DNA from 3 places in the Arthrobacter sp. TJ-236 genome. Region 3 is predicted to be linked to each of the others. Evidence: riboswitches for the same ligand, from Rfam matches in the RefSeq annotation. Region 3 holds a riboswitch; each other region holds the start of a gene.

Region 1 (7,004 bases), on a different contig from region 3:
GCTCGATCGACACGAAGGTGGCGATGCGCAGCTGGTTGCGGCCGAGCTTGCGGTACGGCTCGACGTCCACCACTCCGTTGGCGCGGAGGATCGCGGCCACCCGTGCGGCGTCCACGGTCTCCTCGAAGTCCACCGTGACGATCACGTTCGAACGGTACTCCGGCCGCGTGACGTAGGGGGACGCGACCGATGAGGCCTCGGCCCAGGCGTACAGGCGCCCCGCGGAGTCCGCGGTGCGCGACGTGGCGAACGGCAGTCCGCCCTCGGCGTTCAGCCACTGCACCTGGGCGTCGAGGGTCACGAGGGTGGAGAGCGAGGGCGTGTTGTAGGTCTGGTTCAGGCGGGAGTTCTCCACCGCCGTCTGCAGGTCGAGGAAATCGGGGATCCACCGCCCGCCCGCCCTGATACGCGCCACGCGGTCGAGCGCCGCGGGGGAGAAGAGCCCCAGCCACAGCCCACCGTCGGAGGCGAAGTTCTTCTGCGGGGCGAAGTAGTAGACGTCCGTCTCGGCGACGTCCACGTGCAGCCCGCCGGCCGCGGAGGTGGCGTCGATGACCGTCAGGGCGCCGTCGTCCGTCCCGTCCACGCGCCGTACGGGCGCCGCGACGCCGGTCGAGGTCTCGTTCTGCGGCCAGGCGTAGGTGTCCACGCCCGCCTCCGCGACGGCATCCGGACGAGCGCCCGGAGGGGACGTGATGATGCTCGAGGGCTCGAGGAACGGGGCCTTGTCCGTGGCCGACGCGAACTTCGATCCGAACTCACCGAAGGAGAGGTGCTGCGCCTTCGCCTCCACGAGACCGAACGCCGCCGCGTCCCAGAAGGCTGTGGATCCGCCGACGCCGAGGATCACCTCGTAGCCCTCGGGGGCGCCGAAGAAGGTCATGAGGCCCTCGCGGACGTCACCCACGAGGTTCCTGACGGGCGCCTGGCGGTGCGAGGTGCCGAGGAGCGTGCTGCCCGCGCGCACGAGGGCGTCCAGCTGCGCGCCGCGCACCTTGGACGGGCCCGCGCCGAAGCGGCCGTCGGCGGGCAGGAGGTGGTCGGGGATGCGCGGCAGGTCGGTCAAGGATGCTCCAGGTGGTCGGCGGCGGCGTGTGCCCCTCATTCTGCCCCAGCCCGGGCACGCGGCCCCTGTCCGTGACGAGCCCGCGACGGCGGCGCGGTACCCGCGCGGGACGGCGCCGCAGGCGCGCGCGCACCGGCCCTGCCCGTCGCCATGGGTTAACCTTGGGAAGCGTGGCGAGGCGCAGGCTGAGGCGGACCTGACCGCCGGCCGCGCGCGGCCCTCCAGCCGCGAACCCGCACCGCACCAAGGAGCTGAACCGCATGACGGACCTCATCGACACCACCGAGATGTACCTGCGGACCATCCTCGAGCTCGAGGAGGAGAACATCGTGGCGCTCCGGGCACGGATCGCCGAGAGGCTGCGGCACTCCGGGCCCACCGTCTCGCAGACGATCGGACGCATGGAGCGCGACGGGCTCGTGGTGGTCTCGGGGGACCGGCATCTCGAACTCACGGAGGTGGGACGCCGCCGGGCCACGGAGGTCATGCGCAAGCACCGTCTGGCCGAGCGCCTGCTCAGCGACGTGATCGGCCTCGACTGGGCGTACGTGCACGACGAGGCCTGCCGGTGGGAGCACGTCATGAGCGAGCGCGTGGAGCGCAGGCTCTACGAACTGCTGGGCAAGCCCTCGCAGTCCCCGTACGGTAATCCCATCCCCGGCCTCGAGGCGCTCGGTGGCGTCCAGACCGAGCAGTTCACCGACGGCGTCGTGACGCTCCTGGCCGCCATGGGCACGTACTCACCCGAGAGCGCCGTGACCCTCGTCCGGCTCGCCGAGCCCATCCAGGTGGACCCGGAGCTCCTCACCCAGCTCGACGAGGGCGGCCTGCGACCCGGCGCGAGCCTGAGCCTGGAATCGGTGGGCGGCTACGTGTCGGTCCGCGTCCCCGGGGTCGAGGGCGCCCTCGAACTGCCTCCCGAAGTGGCCTCGCACGTCTTCGTGTCGGTCGACGCCTGACCCTTCCCGGGAGCGCCGCACGGTGGCCGGAAAGGCAAGCAGCCTGAGGACCGTGACCAGAACGTGACATACCGCTGGTTCTCGGGTAGCCTTCATCCCGTGCCAAATTCGCTCTAGATCCGGCACCCTCCTGCAAATCGCCTAGCTCTGCCATTGCTCGAGGTCCGTTCGCACCATTCGCATGGCAGAGGCGGGGGAACCAATTTGTGGACTTCTTTCGAGAGGTCCTTGGGGTTAAGTCGCTGCTCGCAGCGGCCGGGTGACTCCCATCCGAATCCGACAGCTCACCTCGCAGGCGTTGGGAGAGGTAATCCAACGTGTCCACCAGCACCACGCTGGGCCGCCACCGCGCGCCCCAAACCGTCAGCCCGCTGACCGCACTGTCCGCCGCCGTCTCGTCCAACGCAGGATCAGTCGGCCGCCAGGCAGCCGTCATCGTCGCAGCGTCGGGTCTCGTCCTCACCGCCGGTCTGCCGGCTCACGGAGCGGCTTCCGCCGAGCGTGAGGCCCAGGCCTCCACCCTCACCGTCTCCCGCGTCGTCACCGCCGAGGTCACCGTCCCGGCCACGGCCGAGGTCGCGTTCGAGCTCGTCCCGGTCGCCGTCGAGAAGGCGCCGGAGAAGGCGCCGGAGCCGGCTCCCGTCGTCGTCGAGGCGCCCGTTGCCGCGCCGACTCCGGCACCCGTGGTCGTGCAGGCGCCGGCGCCCGTCGCCGTGCAGGCTCCGGCACCGGTCGCCGTGCAGGCTCCGGCACCCGTCGCCGTCGTCGCCGCCCCGGCTCCCGTCGCCGTGGCGCAGCCCGCTCCCGCGCCGGCCGCCCCCGTCGCCGCCGCCTCCGGTGTGGCCGACGGGCTCGTCGGCAGTGCCTACGCGCAGATCGGCGTGGCGCAGGACTGCACGGCCATGGTCGAGAAGGCGCTGCGCTCGGTCGGCAAGTCGGTCGGCGACCTCGCACCGGGTCAGTTCTTCCAGTACGGCGATGTGGTGGGTTCGCCCGCTCCCGGCGATCTGGTCATCACCGGCGGCCACGTCGCCATCTACGTCGGTAACGGCCAGGTCATCAGCGGCGGTCTGAACGGTATGAACACCGGTCTGCACAGCCTGTCCGACCTCCCCGGCGCCAGCTTCGTCCGCGTCCGCTAAACCCCTCATACCCGGAGACCTTCATGACACGCGCCACGATCGCCCGCCACCGCGGGGACACGCAGAGTTTCTCGGACCTCGCGAGGGCCGTCACCAGCAACGCCGGCGGCATGGGACGGCAGGCTGCGGTCATCGCCGCAGCCTCCGGTCTCGTCCTCACCAGCGGCGTCGCCGCCAACGCGGCGGACCTCCAGCCGCAGCGTGAGGTCGCTACCACCAAGCTGACCGTCACCGTCGAGCGGACCGCGGTCGTCGCGGCGAACACCACGACCGTCGCCTTCAACCGGACGCCTGTCAAGGTCCAGGCCGCTCCCGTGGTCGTCCCTCCTCCGGCACCCGCTCCCGTGGTCGAGGCTCCGGTTGCCGCCCCGGCGCCCGCTCCGGTCGTCCAGCCCGCAGCGGTTGCACCGGTCGTCGCTCCGGCTGTCGTGGCTCCTGCTCCCGTGGTCGCAGCGCCCGTCGCCGCTCCGGTCGCGGCGCGCGTCGCAGCTCCCGCTGCTCCCGCAGTTGCCCCGCCGGCCGTTTCCTCGGGAGTCGCGGCCACCATCGCCGCCGCGGCCCAGGGCCAGCTCGGCGTCATGCAGGACTGCACGCGACTGGCGAGCAACGCGCTGGCCGCCGCCGGCATCAACTTCCACGGCTGGCCCGCCGGCTACCTCTCCCTCGGCCGCACGGTCAGCGCGGGCGAAGCCATCCCGGGTGACCTCATCTACTACGCCGACGGCGGCATGGGCATGGCTCACATCGCGGTGTACATCGGCGGTGGCCAGGCGGTCCACGGCGGCTTCAACGGCAACACGACGGTGATCGCACCGGCCGAGCTCGGCTCCGGCGGTGTCTACATCCGCGTGGGCGGCTGACGCTTCCGCACCGACGCTTCACGAAAGGACCGGCCACCCGCCGGTCCTTTCGCGTTTAACAGACTGCCGTCCCGTGAGCCCGTGCATGCCGAGGGGCGGAACGACACCTGCAGCCCTGCGGAGCCGCGTGATTAGCGGCTGCCCCGTGTCCGGCTTACTCTTGCAGTGTCACTTTCGAAGCTCTTCTCCCGTCGTCCCGACTGGCAACCGGTAGCGGGGAACAGGTCAGCGATGAGGCTCGTCGAATGCGCACACTCGTTCTGAATGCTGGGTACGAACCACTTGCGGTCGTCACGTTCCGCAGGGCGCTGGTGCTTGTGCTGACGGGGAAGGCGAGTGTGGTCGCGGAGGACGACGAGCCCGTGGTCGGCCCCACGGACGTTCTCGGCAGACCCTCCGTGATCTTGCTCAACAGGTACGTGAAGATCCCGTACCGCCATGACGTCACCGCCACGCGCCGCGGCGTGCTGCGCCGCGACAACCACATCTGCGCGTACTGCGGGAAGGCGGCCTCGACCATCGACCACGTCATGCCGCGCTCGAGGGGCGGCGCCGACTCGTGGGAGAACCTGGTGGCCTGCTGCCTGAAGTGCAACAACGCCAAGGGCGACAAGACCCTCAGCAGCCTGGGGTGGAAGCTGCGGGTGGTGCCGTTGCCCCCACGCGGACCGCAGTGGCAGATCCGCGAGCTGGAGAAGCCGGCTCCGCAGTGGAGCGCCTTCCTGACCGAGACCGCCGCGTGACCCACCCCGAACCACTGTTCGACGCCGTCGTCCTGGCGGGCGGACGGTCCTCCCGCCTCGGCGGGGTGGCGAAGGCCGGGCTCGTGCTCGACGGCGAGACCCTCCTCCAGCGCACGTGTCGCGCCCTCGTCGGCGCGCGGTCGCTGACCGTCGTCGGGCCGCGACCGGACGGGGCGGGGGAGGTCGAGCTCGTGCTGCGTGCCGCTGCGGAGGACGGCGCGCGTGCGGTTCCGCGGCTGGCCTTCGTCCGCGAGGAACCGCCGTTCGCCGGACCGGCGGCGGCCCTCGCCGCCGCCTTCGCGCTCGGGGTGGGCGAGCGCTCGCCCTGGAGCGTCGTCGTGGCGTGTGACATGCCGGGCGTCCCCGGGCTGCTCGACGCCCTGCTCGAGGAGGCACGCAACCGTGCCGACACCTCGCTGGTCGCGCTCGACGGCGGCCGCGAACAGCCCCTCGCGGCGCTGTACCGCACCGGGGATCTCGCTGCCGCGATCGACGGCGTACTCGCCGGCGGCTCCGCCGCGAACCTCTCGATGCGCAGCCTCCTTGCTAGTGTGAGGACGAGGCAGGTCCCGGTCCCACCGGGCACAACGCACGACGTCGACACCTGGGCTGATGCACGAGAGCTGGGTGTCGCCGTTCCCTAGCACACCCGGAGGATCCCATGGACGATCGCCAGAAACTGCTGCACGAATGGACGCGGAAGCTCGTCGAGGCCTTCGAGATCGAGGGGACGGACGTGGACATCGACGCCGTCCTCGCCCTGGCCGGCAAGGCGGCGCACGGGGTGGTGCGGCCAGCCGCACCGCTGACCACCTTCGTGGCGGGATACGCCGCCGGTCTCGCGGTCGGCAGCGGCCAGGCCGACGAGCAGGTGGCGATGCGGTCGGCGCTGGCCCTGGCGAATGACCTCTGCCCCAGCCCCGCGGCGGACGGCGGGAACGAGTGAGCGACGGTTCGAACGCCCGCAACGTCGACTGGGAGGAAGCCCGGCTGCTGGCCCACGAGGCCGGGCGAGCGCTTCCCGTCCAGACGGTCACGCTGGCGGATGCACTCGGTCAGACGCTCGCGGAGCCCGTGCTCGCCCTGCAACCGATGCCCCACTACGCCTCGTCCGCGATGGATGGCTGGGCCGTGAACGGCGAACCGCCGTGGCGCCTGGTCAGCCACGCCCCGCCCGAGGAGCACCCGCGCGGCAGGCCCGCGCCGCACGCCGATTCCGGCGAGGTGTCCCTCGCGCCCGGCGAGGCGACGTTCATCCTCACCGGAGGAGTGGTGCCGCAGAACGCCGTGGGTGTCCTCCGCACCGAGCACGGCGCCGTCCGCGGTGACGTGCTCGAGCGCAATGCGGCGGCCCGTCCCGACGAGCCGGCTCCGCACGAGCACGTGCGCCCGGCGGGGGAGGAGGCCGAGGAGGGCTCCGAGGCCATTCCGGCCGGAGTGGTGCTCAATCCGGCGCAGATAGCGCTGGCCGCGGTGTGCGGTCACGACACCCTCGCGGTCCTCAGGGCGCCGCGGGTCTCGCTGCTCATGACCGGCGACGAGGTGATCGACCACGGGCTTCCCCACGCGGGCCAGGTGCGTGACACGTTCGGGCCGCAGCTGCCGGGCTTCGTCGCACTGCTCGGCGGCCACGTGGACGTGGCGAGCCGTGCGAAGGACGACCTCGACGACGTCGTGGCGGCCCTCAGCGCCGAACCGACGGACGAGGCCTCGCTCATGCGGAGCTCCGGGGACGTGCTCATCACCACGGGAGGAACCGGTAGCTCTTCCGCGGACCACATCCGCCGGGCGCTCACGGAACTCGGCGCCGAGCTGATCATCGACGGCATCGCGATGCGGCCCGGGCACCCGACCCTCCTGGCGCGGCTGCCCGACGGACGCTTTCTCGTGGGCCTCCCCGGGAATCCGCTCGCCGCCATGATGGCCATGCTCACGGTCACGGCCCCGCTCCTCGCAGGCCTCCGGGGCGCACCCCTGACCGTTCCCGGGACGGTCACGAGCGCCGACGCCTTCGAGCCCCTGCCCGGCAGGAGCCGGCTCGTCCCCTACCGGCTCGAGGCCGGGCGCGCCGTACCGAGCACGCACCAGCGCTCCGGCATGCTGCGGGGACTCGCGGCGGCCGACGGCGTGCTCGTGGTGCCGGCCGATGGCTGCGAGCAGGGAGAGGACCTCCAGGCCCTCTCCCTGCCCTGGCGCTAGAGGGCCTTCTCGAGCCTCACGATCACGGACTTCGA
Region 2 (7,004 bases), 990 kb from region 3:
GGGCTTCGCCACACGGAACAGAGAGCAGCTCACCGGCGTCATCCTGACGAACACCGCGATCCACCAGGACCCCGAGCGGCACATCCCGGCCCCGCTGCGGCTCGCGTTGGCGCCCGGGGTCCATGCGCTCGGCACCCGGACCACCAGCGCCTTCCTCGACGTCACCCTGGCCCTCGCGCGACCGGCGCTCGACCGCGACGTCCGCGCGGCGTTCCGGCTGCCCTACCGCACCGCCTCGGACCGCCAGGGCATCGCGAACTTCGTCTCCGACATCCCGGCGGAGCCCGGCCATCCGAGCCATGCCACCCTCACGGCGACGGCCGAGGGCATCCGCTCCCTCGACGTGCCCGTCCTGATGATGTGGGGCCCGCACGATCCCATCTTCTCGGACCCGTACCTCGAGGATCTGGCCCGGCGGCTCCCCCAGGCCGACATCCATCGCTTCGAGCGAGCCGGCCACCTGGTCCAGGAGGACGCGGACACGGCCGCCACGGCATTCCAGTGGCTGGAGGTCCGCGGGGTCGGCCTGCCCGACGACGCTGCCGACGCACCCGACGCACCCGACGCGAGCGGTCCGGCTGACACGGACGCCGGGTATGTCCCCCTCGGTCGGCGCATCTCCGAGCTGGCTGCCGGCCCCGAGGCCTCGCGACGAGCCGTGGCGGAGATGCTGGAGGACGGCGGCGTCCGCAGTCTCACCTGGCGTGAGCTCGACGACGACGTGACGGCTGTCGCCGCGGGCCTGACCGCGCTCGGCTACGGGCGCGGCAGCAGGGTGAGCCTCCTCGTGCCACCCGGAGCGGACCTGACCGTGCTGATCTACGCCTGCCTCCGCGTCGGCGCGGTGATCGTCGTCGCCGACGCCGGCCTCGGCACGCGCGGCCTGAGCCGCGCCGTCAAGGGGTCCTCACCGGACGTCGTCATCGGCATCCAGCGCGCGCTCGTCGCCGCCCGAGCCCTCGGCTGGCCCGGACGGCGCATCAGCGCGACCCGGCTCACGCCAACACTGCGGCGTGCCCTGGGGGTGGACGCCTCGCTCGGCGATCTGCGCGCGGCGCGCGTCCCCTCGCTCCCGGCCGCCTCCTCCCCCGACGCGGCGCGGGAGTCGACCGGTCCGTCCACAGTGGATGAGCCCGCGCCCGACGACGACGCCGCTATCCTGTTCACCTCCGGCAGCACGGGACCGGCGAAGGGCGTCGTGTACACGCATCGCCGACTCGCCGCCATGCGTGACGCCGTCGAATCAACCATCGGCCTCGGGCCCGGCGGCGCGCTCGTCGCGGGCTTCGCGCCCTTCGCACTGCTGGGACCGGCTCTGGGCGCGACGTCCGTCACCCCGGCGATGGACGTCACGGCACCGAGGACTCTCACGGCTACGGCCCTCGCCCAGGCGGCCGCCGCTATCGACGCCACCGTGTTGTTCGCCTCACCGGCAGCCCTCCGCAACGTCGTCGCATCAGCGAACGGGCTGAACGATGCCGGGAGGGTCGCGCTCGGCCGGATCACTCTCATGCTCTCCGCCGGCGCTCCCGTCCCCCGGCCGCTCCTGGAGGCGGTGCAGGAGCTCGTACCCTCGGCGTCGCTGCACACCCCGTACGGCATGACGGAATCACTGCTCGTCGCGGACATCGATCTGGACGGGATCCGGAGCGCTGCCGCAGCTGCCGAGGCCGGCGCAGAGGGCACCGGGAACGGCGTCTGCGTGGGCCGGCCCGTACGCGGCGCACGGGTGGCCGTGAGCGCGCTGGCCGCCGACGGGACCGCCACGGGCGACCCGGCGACCGCGCCCGGCGTGACCGGCGAGATCCTCGTCGCCGCTCCGCACCTCAAGGACCGGTACTTCCGGCTCTGGCGGACGGAGCAGGAGTCCTCCCGTACCCGCCCCTGGCACCGCACGGGGGACGTCGGTCACCTCGACGCGGAGGGCCGCCTCTGGGTCGAGGGCCGTCTCGGGCACGTCATCACCGCACCGGGGGGTGTCGTGACCCCGGTGGGTCTCGAGCTGGCCCTGGAACTGCTCGACGGCGTGCTGCTCGCGGCCGTCGTCGGTGTGGGTCCGGTCGGCACCCAGGCGGTCGTCGCCGTCGTCGAGCCGGACGCCACCCCGAAGCGCCCCGCACTGGCTGAACCGAGCCTGGCCGAGGCTGCCCGTGCTGCAGCGCGTACCCGCGGAATCGAGCTGGCCGCCGTGCTCACGGTGCCCGCGCTTCCCGTGGATGTCCGGCACAACGCGAAGATCGACCGCACCCGGGTGGCCGCCTGGAGCGCCACGTTCCTCGCGGGCCGGCGGGCCGGCACGCCGTGACCGTCCTCGTCACGGGTGCGAGCGGGATGCTCGGCCGATCCGTCGCCGAGCATCTCGTCTCGGCCGGCGAGGACGTCCGGTGCTTCCAGCGCAGGCCCTCGAACGTGGTCGGGGCCACGGACGTCCTGGGTTCCGTCGACGACGCCGGCGCGGTGGAGGACGCCGCACGCGGATGCAGCGCGATCATCCACCTCGCGGCCAAGGTCTCCTTCACGGGTGCACTCGAGGACTTCCGGCGCATCAACGTCGATGGCACGCGGTACGTCCTCGACGCCGCGGTCCGGCATGGTGTCGCCGACGTCGTCCACGTCTCCTCCCCCTCCGTTGCGCACCTCGGGGCCTCACTGGTGGGCGCACCCGCCGGACCCGCCGATCCCGACCGGGCGCGGGGCACCTACGCACGGACGAAGGCCGCAGCCGAAGTCCTGGCGCTCGGTCGGTCCGGGACCGGCCTCCGCGTGGCGGCGGTCCGGCCGCACGTCGTCTGGGGCCCCGGCGACACCCAGCTCGTGGAGCGGGTGATCGAGCGCGCCCGGCGTGGGCGGCTCCCGCTGCTCGGCCACGGCACATCCCTGATCGACACCACGTATGTGGACAACGCGGCGTCGGCGATCGTCGCGTGCCTCGCCAGGATGGACGCCGCCGCCGGCCGGGCCGTCGTCGTCACCAACGGCGAACCCCGCCCCATCGCCGAACTCCTCGCAGGTATCTGCAGGGCGGGGGGCGTGGAACCTCCACGCTGGTCGATCCCCGGCAGTGTGGCCCGCGGGGCCGGGGCCGTGATCGAACGTGCGTGGATGCGCCTGGGACGCGAGGACGAGCCACCGATGACCCGATTCCTCGCCGAACAGCTCTCCACCGCCCACTGGTTCGACCAGCGGCGGACGCGACAGGTGCTCGACTGGAGCCCGTCCGTCAGTATCGACGAGGGCTTCCGGAGGCTCGCCGCCCACTACGGCGGCGTCTGAGGACCACGGCTGCACGGACGTGCCCGCCAGTCATCGGACGGCGGGTCGTCCGGCACAACGGCCGCGCTGCAGAACAGCCATGACGCGTAGCGGCTGGGAATGACGAAGGACGGGATGCTCTGCATCCCGTCCTTCGTCCGCTGTACCCGGCGCTGCCGGCGGATGGCCTAGCGCGTGTAGTACCCATCGACGGCCATCGCCGTGACGGGGTGGACCTGCGTGCCCTGCGAGGGGTTCAGCGCGCTGATCATCTGCCCGTTGCCCAGGTAGATCCCCACATGGCTGCCGCCGTTCTGGCTGACGAGGTCTCCCGGCTGCGGGGTGGTCGTCGGCTGCAGCGCGTCGAACTGCGCGTGGGTCACACGGGGCAGCTGTACGCCGTGCTGGGCGTACACCCACTGCACGAAGCCGGAGCAGTCCCAGGCGCCGAAGGACGTGCCCCCGTAGACGTAACCGGAACCCTCGCCGCTCATCGCCGTTCCGACGATGCCGGACATCGGAGTGATGGAGGATGCCGACTGCGTGGTGAGGCCGGTCGTGTTGCCCGCGCCCTGCGTCGACGTGGACGCCGAGAAGACAGCAGGAGCGGCTGCGGGAGCCGCGACCGCCGACTGCTGCGCAACCGGTGCGCCGCCCAGGGCGATCGTCTGCCCCGGGTAGATCACGGAGCCGTGTCCGAGACCGTTGGCCGCGAAGAGCGTGTCCAGGCTGACGCCGTGGGCCGCTGCGATGCCGCCGAGCGTGTCGCCGGACCGGACCGTGTAGGTCCCTGCCGCGGGAGCCGCGACGGTGGTGACCGGTGCGGTGGTGGCGGCGACGGTGCCGACGGTCACCTCGCCCGCGGCACTGGCCGGGAGCGCTGCTCCCAAGAGGATGCCGGAGGCGGCGACGACGACGACGGCGGGCTTACCTGCGGCCGAGGCGCTTGCGCCGACGGCGCGTGAGGCGGTGACGAGAGGGTTGGTGCGCGACGGAACGGCCCGGTGGCGCGCGATATGACGGTTATGTGACATGTTGTTGCCTTTCCCGATGCCTACGAAGTTAGCTGTCGGGTTCGGATGGGACATCCGGACACGTCATGTCATCGACCGCCGCCCCAGTGCCGGTCAATGCGTGTCTTTACCCCTAGGACTTGTGAGAAAGCCCGCTTTCGGTTCCCCCGCCCCTGTCGAATGTGGTGTTCGAACGGTCCGTCCTCATCGACAGGGTTAGGCAAAGAGAGGAAGGGCGACCCCCCGAGGTGGGCGGGCGCTGGAACAACGGTACGCGGCGATCACGTTCCTGTCACGTTCGGATCACGCCTGCCTCGCAGTCTGGCCTCGGCGGCGCTGATGACTATAATCTCGCCGACCGCGGACGCGGCTGGCAGACGGGGCAGAAGAAGGACGAACGGTTCATGAAGGACTCTCGTCGCATCAGGGTGACACGGCCTGCCGCGGCACACCGGCGGCAGGGCTCACCCTCGCGCCCGTAGGCCTCCAGTTCGCGGGCGAAGTAGCCGGAGGTACCGTTAACGTTGACGTAGAGCGAGTCGAAACTCGTGCCGCCGGCTTCCAGCGCACGCTCCATGACCCCACGCACGGCGTCGACGACCCGATCGGTGTCGGGGCGGCGCATGGTGTCGGTCGGCCGGGCGTAGTGCAGCCGGGCCGCCCAGAGGGCCTCGTCCGCGTAGATGTTCCCGATGCCGGAGATGAGGCCCTGATCGAGGAGCGCACGCTTCAGCCCCGTCCTGCGGGCACGCAACCGCTGGTGGAAGGTCGCGGTGGAGAAGATCGGGTCCAGCGGATCGCGGGCGATGTGCGCGGCCTGCCTCGGGATCAGCGTCAGCTGCTCGGCGCCGAGGCCGCCTGCACCGCCGTCGCCCGTGGGGTCGAGATCGGCGAGGAACATGCCGCCGAAGATCCGCTGGTCGACGAACCGGAGGTCCGTGGGCAGACGCTCGCCGTCCGGTCCGGTCGCCGGGGACAGTCCGAGCCGGACCTTGAGGTGCTTCTCCCGTGCCGCCCCGGGCTCCTCGATGAGCAGCTGGCCGCTCATGCCGAGATGGGCCATGAGCGCGACGGTCGGCGCCTGCTCGCTGCCGGCCGCCTCCTCGAGGGGCATCCACAGGAACTTGCCGCGGCGCACCACGTCCCGCACCGTGACACCCTCGAGGTTCTGTCGGAAGTCCTCGGCGCCCAGGAGGTGCCTGCGCAGGGAGCGGGGGTCCACGACCTCCACGTCCTGGATCGTCCGGCCCGTCACCCATCGCGCGAGCCCGCGCCGGACGACCTCGACCTCCGGGAGTTCAGGCACTCAGGAACCGTTGTCGTGCGTGCGGGACATCTCGGCCCCGGGCAGTGACGGGGGTGCGTGGGAATCCGAGGGGTGCGAGGCTTCCGGGGCGCCCGACGGCAGGACGGGCTGCGGCGCGTCGGGGTCGGTCGCGCCGTCCGACAGCAGCACCCAGGTCTCCGCGGCGGCGGCCTGTTCCGCCTCCTTCTTGGACGGCCCTGTACCGGAGCCGTACTCGACGCCGCCGATCACCAGACGCGCGGTGAAGGTGCGCGCGTGATCGGGGCCCACGCCTGCGACCCGGTAGTCGATGAGCCCCAGGCGTCGGCTTGCAGCCGCCTCCTGGATGCGTGTCTTCCAATCGGTGCCGCCACCCAGGACGGCGGAGTCGGCGAGGAGGGGGGCGATCAGCCGCATGACCATGGCGCGGGCCGTCTCGATGCCGTGCGTGAGGTACGCGGCGCCGATCACGGCCTCCATGGTGTCCGCGAGGATGGAGGCCTTGTCACGGCCGTTCGTCAGTTTCTCGCCCTGCCCGAGCAGCACGTGGCTGCCGAGGTCCAGGCTGCGGGCCACTCCGGCGAGGGCCTTCGTGCTCACGACCGCCGAGCGGCGCTTGGCGAGCTCACCCTCGGACAGGTCGGGGTTGTCCCGGTAGAGGGCATCGGTGACCGACAGCCCGAGAACGGAGTCGCCGAGGAATTCGAGGCGTTCGTTCGTGGGGATGCCACCGCGCTCGTAGGCGTAGGACCTGTGTGTCAGGGCAAGACGAAGCGTCTCGGAGTCGATGTCGACCCCGAGACGCTTCGTGAGTTCTGCGGTGTTCTTCATGAAAGCTTCAGCCGACCCCGCCGGACCTTCGCCAGGCAGGGACCGGATCCGACATCAGACGTCGGCGACCTTCCGGCCCTTGTACTCGAGGAACAGCGGCGTGCCGGCCGAGTCGGTGACGACCTTGGCCTGGTGGGCGAGGCTGTAGGTGACGCGACCGTTCTCGAGGGTCTTGACCAGCTTGGGGGCGGTTGCCTTCCACTGGGACCGGCGTGCGCGGGTATTCGCGCGGGACATTTTCCGCTTCGGGACAGCCACGGCTAACTCTTTTCTCTCTCGTCTGACTCTGACTTGGGTGCCGCGTCATGCTCGGCGGCGGTGCCCGTCAACCCGGCAAGGGCTGACCAGCGGGGGTCCAGAACTTCGTGGTGGTGATCGGGATCGTCGTTCAGGCGTGCTCCGCATTCGGAGCACAATCCCAGGCAATCCTCCCGGCACACCGGCTGGAAGGGCAGCGAGGTGACCACTGCATCCCGCAGAACGGGCTCCAGGTCGATCGTCTCGTTCTCCACCCTGTGCACTTCTTCGTCCTCCTCCGACAGCGATTCCGCGTCGTCGTAGAAGAACAGCTCCTGGATGTCGACCTCGCGGTCGAACCGCAGGGGCTCCAGGCACCGGCCGCA
Region 3 (7,004 bases):
GTGGCGCGGGTGCTCGGCCTCCTGCCGCAGACGCCCGTGGCGCCGGACGGCATCAGCGTGGCCGATCTCGTGGGGCGCGGCAGGTACCCGCACCAGGGCTGGTTCCGGCAGTGGACGCCGAAGGACGACGCCGCCGTGGCCGACGCACTGGAGGCCACCGACACCCTGGAGCTCGCCGACCGCAGCGTGGACGAGCTCAGCGGAGGGCAGCGCCAGCGGGTCTGGATCGCCATGGCCCTCGCCCAGCAGACCGGCATCCTGCTGCTGGACGAGCCGACCACCTTCCTGGACGTCACCCATCAGATCGAGGTGCTCGACCTCATCACCGATCTCAACCGCCGCGCCGGCACCACCGTGGTCATGGTGCTGCACGATCTCAACCTCGCCGCGCGGTACGCGGACCACCTCATCGCCATGCGCGACGGCAGGATCGTCGCGGAGGGTCCGCCGGCCGCCGTGGTCACCGAGGAGATCGTGTCCGGGGTCTTCACCCTCGACTGCCGCATCATCCAGGACCCCGTGTCCGCGACGCCCATGGTGGTCCCGGTCGGGCGCCACCACGGTGCCCGGGACCACGAGAGCAACGAGAAACACGAGAGCCACGGAGCACCTGCGCCACCGCAGGCCGGCTACCGACCCAACCCGCACGACTCCGTTCCCACCCCTGTGGAGGCAGCATCATGACCGACGTGACCGAGCGAACCGCACGGCGTACTGCCGCGGACACCGAACCGATGGTGCTGGCGTTCGACGTCGCCGTCACCCGCGTGCGCGACCTCAGCCCGAACTTCCGCCGGATCACCTTCGGCGGGGCGTGCCTGAAGGGTTTCGGAGTGGCCGGGGACAGCCTCGACCTCCGGATCAAGATCATCATCCCCTCGGCCGGACGCCCGTGCCCGGACATCGCGGGCGTGATGGCGAGCGGTGACAGCGCGAGCTGGTACCAGTCCTGGCTCGCCATGGAGGCCGAGGAGCGCGGATCCATGCGCACCTACACGGTGCGGGCCTCGCGCTGCGACGGCGCGGTCCCGGAGATCGACGTCGACTTCGTGATGCACCTCGACGCCGAGGGCCGCGGCGGCCCCGCTGCCGAGTGGGCCGCGGCGAGCCGCCCTGGTGACCGCGTGTGCGTGATCGGGCCCAACGCCGCAGCAGCGCAGTGCCTGACGGCCGGCGCCTACGGGGGCATCGAGTGGAGCCCCGGCCTCGCCCAGCACGTGCTCCTCGCCGGCGACGAGACCGCGGTGCCCGCGATCGGTGCGATCCTCGAGTCGCTGCCCGCGGACGTCGGCGGGCACGCGTTCCTGGAGGTGCCCACCGCTGCGGACGTGCAGGAGCTGCACACGCCGTCGTCCGTGACCGTCACCTGGCTCCCGCGCGACGGCAAGCCGCACGGTGAACCGCTCGAGGCCGCCGTACGCGACGCCGTCCGGGTGCCGGGCTGGGTCTCCCTCGCCGGATCCGGGGATGCACGGGGCGGCAGCGAGCCGGAGGACGTGGACGTGGACCGCACCATCCTGTGGGAGACCCCGCAGCTGCTCGAGACGGCGATCGTCCAGTCGACCATCAACCCCGACCGCCCGCCGGGCACCCAGCCGTTCTACGCGTGGATCGCGGGAGAAGCGGCTGTGGTGCGCGGTCTCCGCCGCTACCTGGTGCGCGATGTCGGCGTGGACCGCAAGCAGGTGGCCTTCATGGGGTATTGGCGGAAGGGCCGGGCGGAACTGACCTGAGGGTGGTGCGCACCTCAATTTTTCCAACGGCTTTCCGCAGGATTCCGCAGTATCCCACTGATTGTTCACAGCGTGTATAACGGAATTGTAACTACGGGTTTCCTCCCCTACAGTGTGAGCAGCAAAGCCCGAAGACGTGATCCAGGTCCGTACGCCCAACCCTGTCAGCGGACCGCCTGACCAACTCGTGACAGGGGCGGAGGACCCACGATCACGGCGGCGCAGGCCGCCTCGGGGTGAAGCCCTCCCACAGTGCTCGTGGTGCGCTGCCGTATCCGGCAGGTCCGCACCGGAGCCTGGCAGGGGGCCGAGTCGACTCTTGCTCGAACCCGACAGCTGACTCCGCCGGCGTCCCCAGAGAGGTAAGCAGTTGACCCAGACGGTTACGTCCGGGCGCCGTCGTGCGCCCGTCGCTCGCGTGCACCAGCAGCACCCCGTCCTGCTCGGGTCCGACTGCCACACGCTGCCCAGCCGCCGCTCCCTGAGGGCCACTGCGATCGGCGAGGCGCGTGGAGAGGTCCCGGAGCGACGCTCGATCGACGATGCGCTCCACCCGATCGGCGTCGCGCCAGCGGATGTGTCCGCAACCCCGGTGGCCCCGGTGGCGCCCGTCGCGCCTCTCCCGCTCGCCGCACCCGCCGCCGGTGCCGCCCGTGCCGTTCGTCCGGCGTCAGGTCGCCGCGCCGCCGTCGTCGGTACCCCCGAGCCGGACACTGCCACCGCAGGCGCTCCCGCGGTGGAGGTTCCCGCACAGCAATTCCCCACGCGTCGGGAACTGCGGGGCCGATCCGACGCCGCGACCACCCACCCTGCCCCAGCTGTTCCGCTCGAGGCCGTTCACGCCGAGCAACCCCACGCCCTGTTCACAACGTCCCCTGCCGGCGCGGAGATGCCGGACGAACCGACGCCGAGCCGCCGGGAGCGCCGCTCCCACAGCCGTCCGCACGGCGCGCGGGCACGCCGGAACGGGACTCGGAACCGCTCCGGTCTGGCACGTCTCCGCGACCAGTCCGCGACGGCCGGCATGGTGCTCGCCTCGGCCGGGCTGCTCATGGGTACGGTCGCGCCGTCAACCACCGCGGCAGCACCGACCGCCGCGCAGCCGGACGCCGTCGTCACCGCCGGTGCGGCCGCCCCGGCAGTGACCGCGCCCTCCGGGGCGGAGGTGGCCTTCCGCCTGGAGAGTGCGGGCCCGGCGACCGACGGCATCGCCCCGAGCATCGCGAGTGCGCGTGCCCTCTCGGCGTCGGTCTCGCCCGTGGTCCAGGAGCGGGAGGCCTTCGCCGTGCCCGTCGCCGAGGGGACCGTCGCCTCCACCTTCGGGCACCGGGTCAATCCCATGGGCGGTTACGGCACGGAACTCCACACCGGGCTCGACTACGCCAGCGCGTGCGGCACCCCCGTCACCGCGGCCGACGACGGCACGGTGGTCGAGGCGGGATGGCACGCCTACGGCGGCGGGCAGCGGATCGTCGTGGACCACGGTGACGGCATGCAGACCACTTACAACCACCTCAGCGTCATCGACGTCGCGCAGGGAGCGGCCGTGAGCCGCGGTGGTGCGCTCGGTGCGGTCGGCAGCACGGGCAACTCCACCGGGTGCCACCTGCACTTCGAGGTCATGGTCGGCGACGAGAAGGTGGACCCGCAGCCCTGGCTCTAGCCCTCGAGCGCGGGAGCGGCGGCCGAGATGTTCGAGATGGCGCGCCACATCAGGGCCAGCGTGATCGCCGAGCCGGCGAAGGCGAACCACCACGGCCCGGTGAGCCCCCACACCTGGGCGATGAGCCCGCCGAGCAGCTGCCCGATCACGAGCCCGCCGAACACGCCGACCAGGTTCACCGAGCCGATCCGCCCCTGGAGCGGCATCGGGACAAGACGCTGCCGCACGGTCGTCGAGATGGTGGTCCAGATGAAGGCGTAGACGCCGAAGCCGAACATGATCACGTACGCGACGGCGGCCGACGTCGTGAGGGCGAAGGCCAGGTGCATCACCACCTCGAGGCTGAGGCACACGCGCATGAGCGTGGCCAGGCGCACCCGGCGCTCGAGCCAGCCGAAGGAGCTGACGCCCACGAGCCCGCCGAGGGCGGCCGAGGTGGCGAGCAGGCCGTAGCCGACGGCGGTGAGGCCCAGGTAGTCGGTGGCATAGAGCACGAGGACGCTCCACGGAGCAGCCCACGTGACATTGAAGATCAGGATGATGAGGATCAGGGTCCGCACGGGCGCGTTGCCGCGGAGCCAGGCGAGGCCCTCGCGGATGGGACGGGGGCGGGCGCCCTCGACGAGGGCCGAAGGTTCCTGCTGCGGACGGGGTGTCCGCGCCATCCGGGCCACGAGGACGACCGCGAGGCTCACGCAGAGGACCTGCACCGTGAACGGCCAGAACGAGCCGATCGCGAAGAGGAAGGCGCCGAGCGGTGGCCCGACGAGCTGGTTGGCCACCAGATACCCGGCCTGCATGCGGGCATTGCCGGGTCCGAGGTCTGCCGACGGGACCGTCATGGGAAGCAGCGTGCTGCCTGCCGTGTCCGCGAACACCTCCGCGGTGCCGTAGAGGAACGCCGAGACCAGCACCACCCAGATACTCACCTGGCCGGTCACGAGCACCGCCACGAGGCCCGTGACGATCACGGCCCGCACCCCGTTGGCGAGCATGACGAGACGACGGCGGTCATGGTGATCCGCGACGGATCCCGCCACGAGCCCGAACAGGAGCCACGGGAGGATCTGCATCATGGCGCCGGCGGCGACGAGGAACGGCGACGACGTCACCGAGGCGATCAGCAGGGGAGCCGCCGAGAGCGCGATGCCGTCACCGACGTTGCTGGTCCAGGTGGAGGCGAGCAGCCACCGGAAGCTGCCACCGAGCCGACGCGGAGCGATCAGTTCGCCGAGCGAGGGCATTCGTCTCCTGACGGGAATCGGGGCCGGGGCGGGGCCCCGGTTCTCACCCGTCAGGGTAGCGGGTCGCTGACCACCGCGGGGTCCTTGTACCCGAGGGGCATCCGCAGGCGTAGGGCGTCTGGCTTGACCTCGAACGCCATGTGCGTCGCCTTGCCCAGCGGGTCGCCGTCGAGCTGCACCTCCAGCGGCTCGCGGAGGGTCACCTCCGCGGTACGGCACTGGAAGTACTCGAGCGAGGGGTCCTTGCCCTTCCCGCGGGACACCAGCTTGCCGACCACCGCGAGCCAGCCCAGCTTGCCCTTCGGGGCCACGGTCATGATGTCCATCAGTCCGTCGTCGATCCTCGCGCCCGGGAAGATCTCGAGGCCGCCCATGATCTTGCCGCAGTTCCCGCCCATCACGCTGCGCAGGCGCCGCTCGAACGGCTTGCCGCCGTCGATCGAGATGCTGCTCCGCGTGGGCTTCCCGGGGAGGTTCCGCAGCCCGGCGTCCACGTAGGCGAGCCAGCCCACCTTGTCCTTCAGGTCGTCCCGGGTGTCGGACATGATCGCGGCGTCGAACCCGACGCCGGCCATCACGAGGAACACCGACGCGTCCTGGGCGCGGTCCACGGTCACGTGCACCACGTCGATCCGTCGCTCCGTGCCGCGGAAGGCGGCCTCGACGGCGGCTCCGGGATCATCGACGGCGATGTCGAGGTTCCGGGCAAGGAGATTGCCGGTGCCCAGCGGCACGAGCGCCATCATGGTGTTCGTCCCGGCGAGTTCCTCGGCCACGCACCGGACGGTGCCGTCGCCACCGGCTGCGATGACCAGATCCACGCCGGCCTCGAGTGCCTCGCGCGCCTGACCGTGTCCGGGATCATCCGCCGTCGTCTCGATGATCAGGGGTGCCTCCCAGCCGTCCTCCGCGGAGATCCGCGTTACGGCGTCCTGCACGTCGGAGCCGGTGGCCTTGATCGGGTTGATGATCAGCGCGGCGCGGCGCGTGCTGCCCGACCCGGCGGGTTCGGCGGTGTCCGGGTCCGGAGCGGCGTGGGGTGATGCATCGACGGGCATGGCGTCCTTCGGGCGGTGACGGGCTGGAGTTGAGCTGCGACGGTCGGTGACGGGCTCCGGCGGAGGCCGTGGCCCGTCACGAGCGGCTCCGACGAAGCTTATCCCGCGCCATGAGGAGGGCGAGGGTAATCTTTGGACGTGATGAACACCTCGCGCTACGTGGCCCTCGGAGACTCCTTCACGGAGGGGGTGGGCGACTGGGATCCGGAGTCACCCAACGGCGTCCGTGGCTGGGCCGACCGCGTCGCCGAGCAGCTGATCCTGGCCGACCCGTCCTGGACCTACGCCAACCTGGCCATCCGCGGCCGCACGATGCGCGGCATCCTCGACGAGCAGATCGACGCGGCGCTCGCGCTGCAACCCTCGCTCGTGACCATCTACGCGGGCGCGAATGACATCCTGCGGCCGCGTATCGACATCGACGGCCTCATGAGTGAGTACGACGCCGGCATCGGCCGGCTGCGCGCGGGCGGTGCGGAGGTGGTCCTCTTCACGGGCTTCGACGCGTCCGGGTCCGCGGTGTTCGGCACCACGCGCGGCCGCACGGCCATCTACAACGAGTGGGTGCGGGAGATCGCGGACGGGCACGGGGCAACGCTGGTGGACTACTGGCGCCTGAGGGAGTTCCAGGACTGGGGTTACTGGGACGTGGACCGGATGCACATGTCCACGGCCGGGCACACGCTCATGGCGGTCCGGGTGCTGGAGGCGCTGAAGGCCTCGCACCGGATCGACGTCCCCGGACTCGACGCCCGCCCCTCCCTCACGCGGCTCGAGCAGGTACGCGCTGACGCCCAGTGGGCGCGGGAGTACCTGACGCCCTGGGTGGGGCGGCGCCTGCGGAAGGTCTCCTCGGGTGACACCCTCACCGCGCGGTACCCGACGCCGACCCACCCGCTCCGGGCCGTCGTCGAGCACTGACGGGACCCTCTCCACGGAGGCCGCGCGAGGGCGGTCCGTGACGCCGGGGCAAGGGCGCGGAAGGACCCGTCGGGGCCGGGAGCGCGTCCGGGCGCTGTGCCAGAATGAACGGATGGCGGCGCCCTGGCTCACACCCGACGAACGGCGCGCCTGGCTGGCGCTCCAGGCCGTGACCTCGCTCCTGCCCGCGACCCTCGACGCGCAGCTCTTCCGCGAGGCGCGGATCACCCTGTTCGACTACCACGTGCTCGCCATGCTCTCGGAATCGCACGGCTCGTCGCTGCCGATGAGCGAGCTGGCCGCTCGGTCCACGGCGTCGCTCTCGAGACTCAGTCATGTGGTGAAGAAGCTCGAGGGCCGGGGGTGGGTGGCCCGGCTGCCGTCC

Evidence for each region. Region 3 has a riboswitch for cyclic di-AMP ahead of AC4D16_RS07860 (M23 family metallopeptidase). Riboswitches for the same ligand answer to the same signal wherever they lie in the genome.
Region 1: linked by a shared signal. The riboswitch ahead of AC4D16_RS08925 (NlpC/P60 family protein) and the one ahead of AC4D16_RS07860 (M23 family metallopeptidase) in region 3 are both predicted to bind cyclic di-AMP.
Region 2: linked by a shared signal. The riboswitch ahead of AC4D16_RS03150 (C40 family peptidase) and the one ahead of AC4D16_RS07860 (M23 family metallopeptidase) in region 3 are both predicted to bind cyclic di-AMP.

What each region holds. Positions count from the first base shown of each region.
Region 1 is NZ_JBZCNI010000002.1:41,081-48,084, forward strand. Features, by position in the region: gene serC (phosphoserine transaminase) at 1-1,105, opposite strand, end outside; gene AC4D16_RS08920 (iron-dependent transcriptional repressor DtxR) at 1,327-2,025, shown strand; cyclic di-AMP (ydaO/yuaA leader) riboswitch at 2,185-2,337, shown strand; gene AC4D16_RS08925 (NlpC/P60 family protein) at 2,343-3,167, shown strand; gene AC4D16_RS08930 (NlpC/P60 family protein) at 3,191-4,027, shown strand; gene AC4D16_RS08935 (HNH endonuclease) at 4,273-4,770, shown strand; gene mobA (molybdenum cofactor guanylyltransferase) at 4,767-5,414, shown strand; gene AC4D16_RS08945 (DUF6457 domain-containing protein) at 5,432-5,716, shown strand; gene AC4D16_RS08950 (molybdopterin molybdotransferase MoeA) at 5,713-6,969, shown strand; gene AC4D16_RS08955 (FdhF/YdeP family oxidoreductase) at 6,966-7,004, opposite strand, start outside.
Region 2 is NZ_JBZCNI010000001.1:671,112-678,115, forward strand. Features, by position in the region: gene AC4D16_RS03140 (alpha/beta fold hydrolase) at 1-2,305, shown strand, start outside; gene AC4D16_RS03145 (NAD-dependent epimerase/dehydratase family protein) at 2,302-3,273, shown strand; gene AC4D16_RS03150 (C40 family peptidase) at 3,441-4,286, opposite strand; cyclic di-AMP (ydaO/yuaA leader) riboswitch at 4,289-4,463, opposite strand; gene mutM (bifunctional DNA-formamidopyrimidine glycosylase/DNA-(apurinic or apyrimidinic site) lyase) at 4,609-5,571, opposite strand; gene rnc (ribonuclease III) at 5,572-6,381, opposite strand; gene rpmF (50S ribosomal protein L32) at 6,436-6,639, opposite strand; gene AC4D16_RS03170 (YceD family protein) at 6,642-7,004, opposite strand, start outside.
Region 3 is NZ_JBZCNI010000001.1:1,656,657-1,663,660, reverse strand. Features, by position in the region: gene AC4D16_RS07870 (ABC transporter ATP-binding protein) at 1-684, shown strand, start outside; gene AC4D16_RS07865 (siderophore-interacting protein) at 681-1,733, shown strand; cyclic di-AMP (ydaO/yuaA leader) riboswitch at 1,897-2,100, shown strand; gene AC4D16_RS07860 (M23 family metallopeptidase) at 2,104-3,396, shown strand; gene AC4D16_RS07855 (MFS transporter) at 3,393-4,640, opposite strand; gene AC4D16_RS07850 (diacylglycerol/lipid kinase family protein) at 4,691-5,698, opposite strand; gene AC4D16_RS07845 (SGNH/GDSL hydrolase family protein) at 5,840-6,619, shown strand; partial or broken gene AC4D16_RS07840 (MarR family winged helix-turn-helix transcriptional regulator) at 6,732-7,004, shown strand, end outside.